2 regions of the Paenibacillus sp. FSL R10-2778 genome follow, and region 2 is predicted to be linked to the other one. Evidence: riboswitches for the same ligand, from Rfam matches in the RefSeq annotation. Region 2 holds a riboswitch; the other holds the start of a gene.
The links. Region 2 has a riboswitch for preQ1 ahead of queF (preQ(1) synthase). Riboswitches for the same ligand answer to the same signal wherever they lie in the genome.
Positions count from the first base shown of each region.

Region 1 (3,423 bases), 2.3 Mb from region 2:
GCAGCACAGCGCTTTGAGCAATTTCATTACCGCCACTTGCTTCAGCGGAAGCCTCACTGATTTGCTCCGTGACTTCATTCGCTGCTGAGGCAATACTTTGAATGCCTAAATTGATTTCTTCCATTGCTCTCGAGTTATCTGATGCACTGCTAGCGATAGTCGTACTACCTTTGCCGATTTCTACTACCGATGAGCTGGAGTGTTCCGCCATATTATTGAGAACCTCAACACGTTCTTTTAAAGAGTTGGAATCCGCAACGACAGTATTAGAGGTTACCAGTACATGTCCAATCATTTCTTTCAGGCGTTGGGTCATCGCTTGGAAGCTTACGGACAACTGTGCAACTTCGTCATTTCCTTTAACTGATAATTCTTCGGTGAAATCTCCCTCTGCGAGCCGGGCACTATAAGCTGCCAGTTTTGAGATTGGACGTGTTATACGCACACTCATGAACCATGCACCAGTTAGGCCGATGATCAACGTCAGAAGTGTGATTCCGGCACTTGTCCATAGAATACTGTCTGTTTTTTCTTGAATGAAGCTTACGTCACTGCTTACACCGATAACCATCGTACTTCCGGGAATACCGATATAAGCTGTTTTATGTATACCATGTGCGTCGCTATATGTATCGCTTAGTCCAGTTTTTCCTTTAGAGGCTTGTTGCATTGCAGAAGATACGGTGACACTTTCTGCCCGTTGCAATTTTGCATCGTGATCTGCGGATAGAATCTCAGCTTCTTTTCCCTTCAGATTGACCAGAAAAATGGTTTCCACTCCATGTTGTTTCCTCTTTTCCTGAAAATAGAACTCGAGATTGGTGGCAGACTGATCGTTCTTATTTAGGGTTTGCTGGGCGTGCATTACGTTGAGATTCTTATATACGTCCTGAGCAGCGGCAGTAAGGATTTTGTTAATCTGCGGCATAACATAGCTGTTGAAGATACTGATAGAGATAAAATAGAAGCTGGTGCTTAACAAAAGAGACGTGAGCAACAGAACAACAAATAATAAACGCGTAAATTTGCGACTGATCGAATGCTTGATACGAAACATATCGTTCTCTCCTTTTTTTATGGACGGTGAGGTCATTTCTTTTTTGGTCTTCACTAGATACTCCATGCCAACTGCTGGAAATTGGCGACCCGAGATATATTCCATAGTTATGTCATATTTCTACTAAATGGATCGGGAATAAGGTGTTTGATACTATTCTATAGAATTAACCTCTGGATGAATAGTGAAAGTTTTGTCCTATAGAGCATTTTTTTCTGAAAAAAATGAATTATTGCTGACTATTTTAGATAATTGGCGAAAAAAAAGAAATGGAACTACCAATTTCATATAAAAATATTATTTTTATGGATTGTTAAGCGCTATTGTGATAGAGTATTAATGTTTTGTTCCGAAATTTAATATTGTAAGCCGCGGTTCGTAACCATCCCGCGTAAACAAAACTAGGAGGAATTTCAGTAATATGTTTAATTTGCTGTGGGGAGTTTTATTTGTTATTGTCAATTTTGCTTTTTTTCTACTCTGTTACCGCTTGTTCGGGAAAAGTGGAATGTATGCCTGGGTAGGTATTGCTACTGTAATTGCTAACATTCAGGTAGCTAAGACGATTGCTATGCCATTTGATATTGTGATGACACTCGGAAATACGATGTATGTCACTTTATATATGACCAGCGATTTACTTAATGAGAAGTACGGAAGAGCGGAAGCACGTAAAGCGGTCTGGTTTGGTTTCTTCACCTTGCTTATGACTACAGTCATTATGCAGATGGTATTAGTATTTAAGCCGCAGGAGACCGATATCGCTCAGTCTTCTTTGGAGACGATTTTTGGGCTGATGCCTCGACTAGCTTTGGGTAGTCTTACTGCTTACTTCATTAGTCAGTTCCTAGATGTTCGGTTGTACTCTTGGATTCGTAAATATTACAGCACCTCAAGTCAGCTGTGGATTCGTTCCAACGGTAGTACGATGATTAGCTCCTTTGTGGATACACTTATTTTCTGTACCATTGCGTTTGCGGGCTTGTATGACTGGAATGTATGGCTTGAAATTTTGCTTACGACTTATCTAGCGAAGTTCTTACTAACCGCAGTAAGCACACCTATCTTATATATCGCCCGAACCTTTACTTTTGCTGAAGAGGGTTCACCATCATCCGTTCAAAAGAAGGACTAAACAACAATACAGCCAGCGCGTACCGATCATAATCGATGCGTGCTGGCTGTTTTTTCGTTGTAAGATGGACTTAATCGTTACATGAAAGATGTGTACATAAAAATAATATAAAGCTAAAATAAGCTATCGTAGCAATTCTAGCGGGTTAGTTTAACAGGAGCGCCGGCGCTTATCACATATCCTTTAGTTTGGGCTGGACTTGCGGGGCAGTCCGATTGAAGAGAATGTATATAATCGGTAGTCACAGAAATTACGAATAGGTGTGATCAGGATGAATCTAGTAGTTCCTATACTGCGTCATGCAGCACAGCAGCCCGACAGCATTGCCTTAACCCATGACCAAGCAAGTCATACCTATGCCACATTAGTAAAAACGATGCGGAGAATCGCGAATGGCTTACAGCAAAAGGGTCTGAGGCATGACAAAATCGCGATTTTATCTACGAATCGTATTGAATTTGTTGAGGTTTTTTTGGGGGCGATTTATGCGGGCTGTGTTCCCATTCCCTTAGATCCCAAATGGAGTGCTAATGAACTGCAGGTTATTATAGAGCAGTGCCAGCCGACAATGATTTTTGCCGAGCTGGAAACCGCAAAGAATCTGGTTTTCAAGGATCAAACGATCCCAACGCTGACCTTCTCAAATGAACGAACAGGTTCCTATGATCAGTGGCTGGCTGCCCTGAAGCCGGAGGCTGAGTTGGATGAGACGAATGAATTATTATTTATTGGCTTTACGTCAGGCACAACCGGATTGCCCAAAGGTTATATGCGTACCCATTTATCATGGTTAAAAAGCTTTGAGGTCTCGAATATTGCTTTTGAATTGGACGCTATGAAGGATGTTTTGGCACCAGGTCCATTTGTGCATTCCCTATCCTTATTCGCCGTAATGCAGAGTCTATATGATGGAGCAACCTTTCATATCACACAAAAATTTAGTGCCACGCAGGTGTTAGAGCTGTGCCAGCAAATTCCGGGCGTGGTGCTGTTCATCGTACCAACAATGATCGAATCCATGATGCAGCAGGCTGTACCTGGGCAGATACAGATTGATGCGATTATTAGCTCAGGTGCAAAGTGGTCGGGGTTGTCCAAGAAAAGGGGCATGGAAGTGTTTGGTGGAGCGCGGCTTTATGAATCCTACGGTTCTTCAGAAGCGAGCTATATTAGTTATTTGGATGTTCTGACCGAGCATAATCCGACCTCTGTAGGCAAACCTTATCCCGGG
Region 1 covers NZ_CP151956.1:1,378,504-1,381,926, forward strand. Annotated here, with positions in the region: gene NST40_RS06055 (methyl-accepting chemotaxis protein) at 1-1,057, opposite strand, end outside; PreQ1 riboswitch class I at 1,423-1,468, shown strand; gene NST40_RS06060 (queuosine precursor transporter) at 1,479-2,192, shown strand; gene NST40_RS06065 (AMP-binding protein) at 2,464-3,423, shown strand, end outside.
Region 1: it holds a riboswitch for preQ1, as region 2 does, so the genes downstream of both, NST40_RS06060 (queuosine precursor transporter) here and queF (preQ(1) synthase) in region 2, are expected to answer to the same signal.

Region 2 (3,423 bases):
TATGAACGCAGGTGCTTATGGCGGTGAGATCAAAGATGTCCTGCATAGTGCACTAGCTATAAATAAGAACGGGCAATTGGTAACTCTGCAAGGAGATGAGCTGCAATGGGGATACAGAAAAAGTGTATTCGCAAGCGGTGAGTATATTGTACTTGAGGCCAAATTTGCTATGACTTCCGGTGATGTTTTAACGATCAAGGCAAAAATGGATGAACTAACTTATTTACGTGAATCGAAGCAACCGCTTGAGTATCCATCCTGTGGGAGTGTGTTTAAGCGGCCTCCAGGCCGTTTTGCAGGTCAGTTAATTCAAGAGAGCGGCTTACAGGGTACAAGAATCGGCGGTGCTGAGGTATCCAAGAAGCATGCGGGATTTATTGTGAATGCAGATAATGCAACAGCCAGTGATTACATCGGGCTAATCCACCATGTAAGAGCGACTGTGAAGGATAAATTCGGTGTAGAGCTGGAAACGGAAGTGGAGATCATTGGAGAAGAATAAATGATAAGCAAAAAGAGCCCGCAGATCGCTGTGGGCTCTTTTTGCTTATCATAATCATGTTCGTTTAATCTACTGAAAGGGTGTAATTAGCTCTGTCCGTAGTTATTTCTGCCTTGCGGTCGGCTAAGTCTACGATTTGAAGACCTTCAACAGCTAAATCATAAGTGGATTGTGGCAGGGATACCAGTTCACCATCGGCGTTAAGTGTGCTGCCGAAACCTCTTAATATCAGTGCACTTCCAAGATATTCATCAATTACGTCGTCTGCACTGCGGAAATCTACGGCCTCTAAATTGAAATGAACTTTATCCAGATCACGAAGTTCTTTCTTTTCAATAGCGATTGTTTCATTCAAATGATTGTTAAGCCAATCCATAAGCTGCTGTATACTTTGTTCCATAAAATGCTCCCACCCTTAGCTCGAAGATTATTATGAATAAGTTACCCCTTTCTTAGGATTTGAATCCTTTTTTTTGCCACATCTTAATTAACCATATGAATAGTTCATGTGATTAAAAAGAAATCCGCGATCAAATTGCCGTGGTTTTTGAGCTTCCTAATCTCTACATACGCAGGTCTATCCACGTTAATCTGGTGTTATTTGCTGATCTGTATAAGATAACAGTAAAGAGTAGAACTTGTCAGGAGCGGGCTACCCATGGTATAGTTCAAGACGCAATATGCTTTAAGAAGAAGTCTGCGCTAAGTTGTGCAGGAGAGGTTCGCGAACTCCCTCTATAAAAAACTAAGAATATATTAAACAGTACAAGCGGTTGCTGTCCTTTATCCGGATGTTGCTTCCGTTTCTTCTTAGTGGAGCCAAGTTTTCGAAATCTCGTTCTTCTTTCCATTACCGGCCAAGGCCGAAGGAAAAGAGAGGGGTTTTTTGTCGTGTCAGAAGGAAGATTGAAAGAGGAAATGCAAGAAGTTACTTTGCTTGGTAATCAGGGAACACAGTACAAGTTTGGTTATGATCCAGACATTCTGGAGGTGTTTGATAACAAACATCCCGGGCGTGATTATTTTGTTAAATTCAACTGCCCTGAGTTCACTAGCTTGTGTCCTGTAACGGGTCAGCCGGATTTTGCCACGCTGTATATTTCGTATATTCCTGAACAAAAAATGGTGGAATCCAAATCATTAAAGCTGTATCTGTTTAGCTTCCGCAACCATGGTGATTTTCATGAGGACTGTGTCAACATTATTATGAATGATCTGATCTCTCTGATGGATCCGCGTTACATTGAGGTATGGGGCAAGTTCACTCCGCGCGGAGGCATTTCAATTGATCCTTATTGCAACTATGGAAGACCGGGTACGAAGTATGAGGCGATGGCGGAACACCGCTTAATCAATCACGACCTCTATCCAGAAAAAGTGGACAACCGCTAAATTCCAACTTGTGATAAGGAGAGATTCATATGAACAAAAAAGCACTCGTCGTATTCAGCGGCGGACAAGATAGCACCACTTGCCTGGTTTGGGCATTGCAGCAGTATGAGGAAGTGCAGGTAGTTACTTTCAACTATAATCAACGTCATGCGGCTGAAATCGAAGTTGCAACAGCGATAGCAGCTAAGTTTAATGTAAAACAGCATATTCTTGATCTGGGGCTGCTCAATCAGCTGGCACCCAATGCACTTACCCGTCAGGATATAGATATCGTGGCTGGTGAAGGAGATGAGCTTCCAAGTACTTTCGTTGATGGACGGAATTTGTTGTTTTTATCTTTTGCCGCAATATTAGCTAAACAACTGGGGTACTCCCATATCGTCACTGGGGTTTGCCAAACGGACTTTAGCGGTTATCCGGACTGCCGTGATGTTTTTGTGAAATCATTGAATGTTACGCTGAACTTATCTATGGACTATGAGTTTGCGATCCACACTCCCCTAATGTGGCTGGATAAAAAAGAAACGTGGAAAATGGCCGATGAACTGGGGTATTTTGATTATGTTCGCGAACACACACTGACCTGTTACAACGGTATTATTGGCAGTGGCTGCGGTACTTGTCCAGCCTGTCTATTGCGTCAGCGTGGTCTTGAGCAATATGAGGTGGAGAGAATGGAGGCCGGTTCTTAATGCTTAACGAGGTTTCAGTCTGCAAAATATTTACGTTCGACGCGGCACACCAGTTAGTGGGACACAAAGGGAAATGCAGCAACCTGCACGGACATACTTATAAGCTCGAAGTAGTGCTTAAGGGCAAACCTATGGCCGCGGAAGGCCACTCGGATGAAGGTTTCGTCATTGATTTCAGCGATATCAAAATGACAGTACAACAAAGCCTTGTAGATCGTTTAGATCACGCTTTTCTTGCTATGGGAAATGAAGCTGTGTTAGAAACGTTAACGAATACGGGCTCCAAAGTAGCCTTGTTGTCTTTCCGCACCACAGTGGAGAATATGTCTTCATATATTGCCTATAAGCTTAAGCAAGCAGGGTTGCCTTTGTACTCGGTAAAGCTATGGGAGACTCCAACCTCTTGGGCAGAGGTGCTGGCTGAAGATGTTCCGGATGAAGGGCCATCCTACCGTTTGTATGGAGGCTGTGATTGTGAGTAAGATTCCTGTAATTGAAATGTTCGGTCCAACTATTCAAGGCGAAGGTGCGGTAATTGGAGTGAAGACGATGTTTGTCCGCACCTATGGCTGCGATTATCGCTGCGGCTGGTGTGACTCCGCTTTTACTTGGGATGGTACGGCTAAGAATAAGGTTCGCATGATGGAAGCAGAAGAAATCATAAATGAATTATTGGCGTTAGCTGGAGATAATTTCGACTGTGTTACGATTTCAGGCGGTAATCCTGCCTTGATTGGTGAAGGAATGGGTACCTTCATCAACCTGCTTCATGAGCGTGGAATAAAAGCAGCGATAGAAACTCAGGGGAGTAAATGGCAGGATTGGTTCAATGACGTG
Region 2 covers NZ_CP151956.1:3,700,667-3,704,089, reverse strand. Annotated here, with positions in the region: gene murB (UDP-N-acetylmuramate dehydrogenase) at 1-502, shown strand, start outside; gene NST40_RS16350 (hypothetical protein) at 567-902, opposite strand; PreQ1 riboswitch class I at 1,214-1,257, shown strand; gene queF (preQ(1) synthase) at 1,421-1,894, shown strand; gene queC (7-cyano-7-deazaguanine synthase QueC) at 1,924-2,586, shown strand; gene NST40_RS16335 (6-carboxytetrahydropterin synthase) at 2,586-3,068, shown strand; gene queE (7-carboxy-7-deazaguanine synthase QueE) at 3,061-3,423, shown strand, end outside.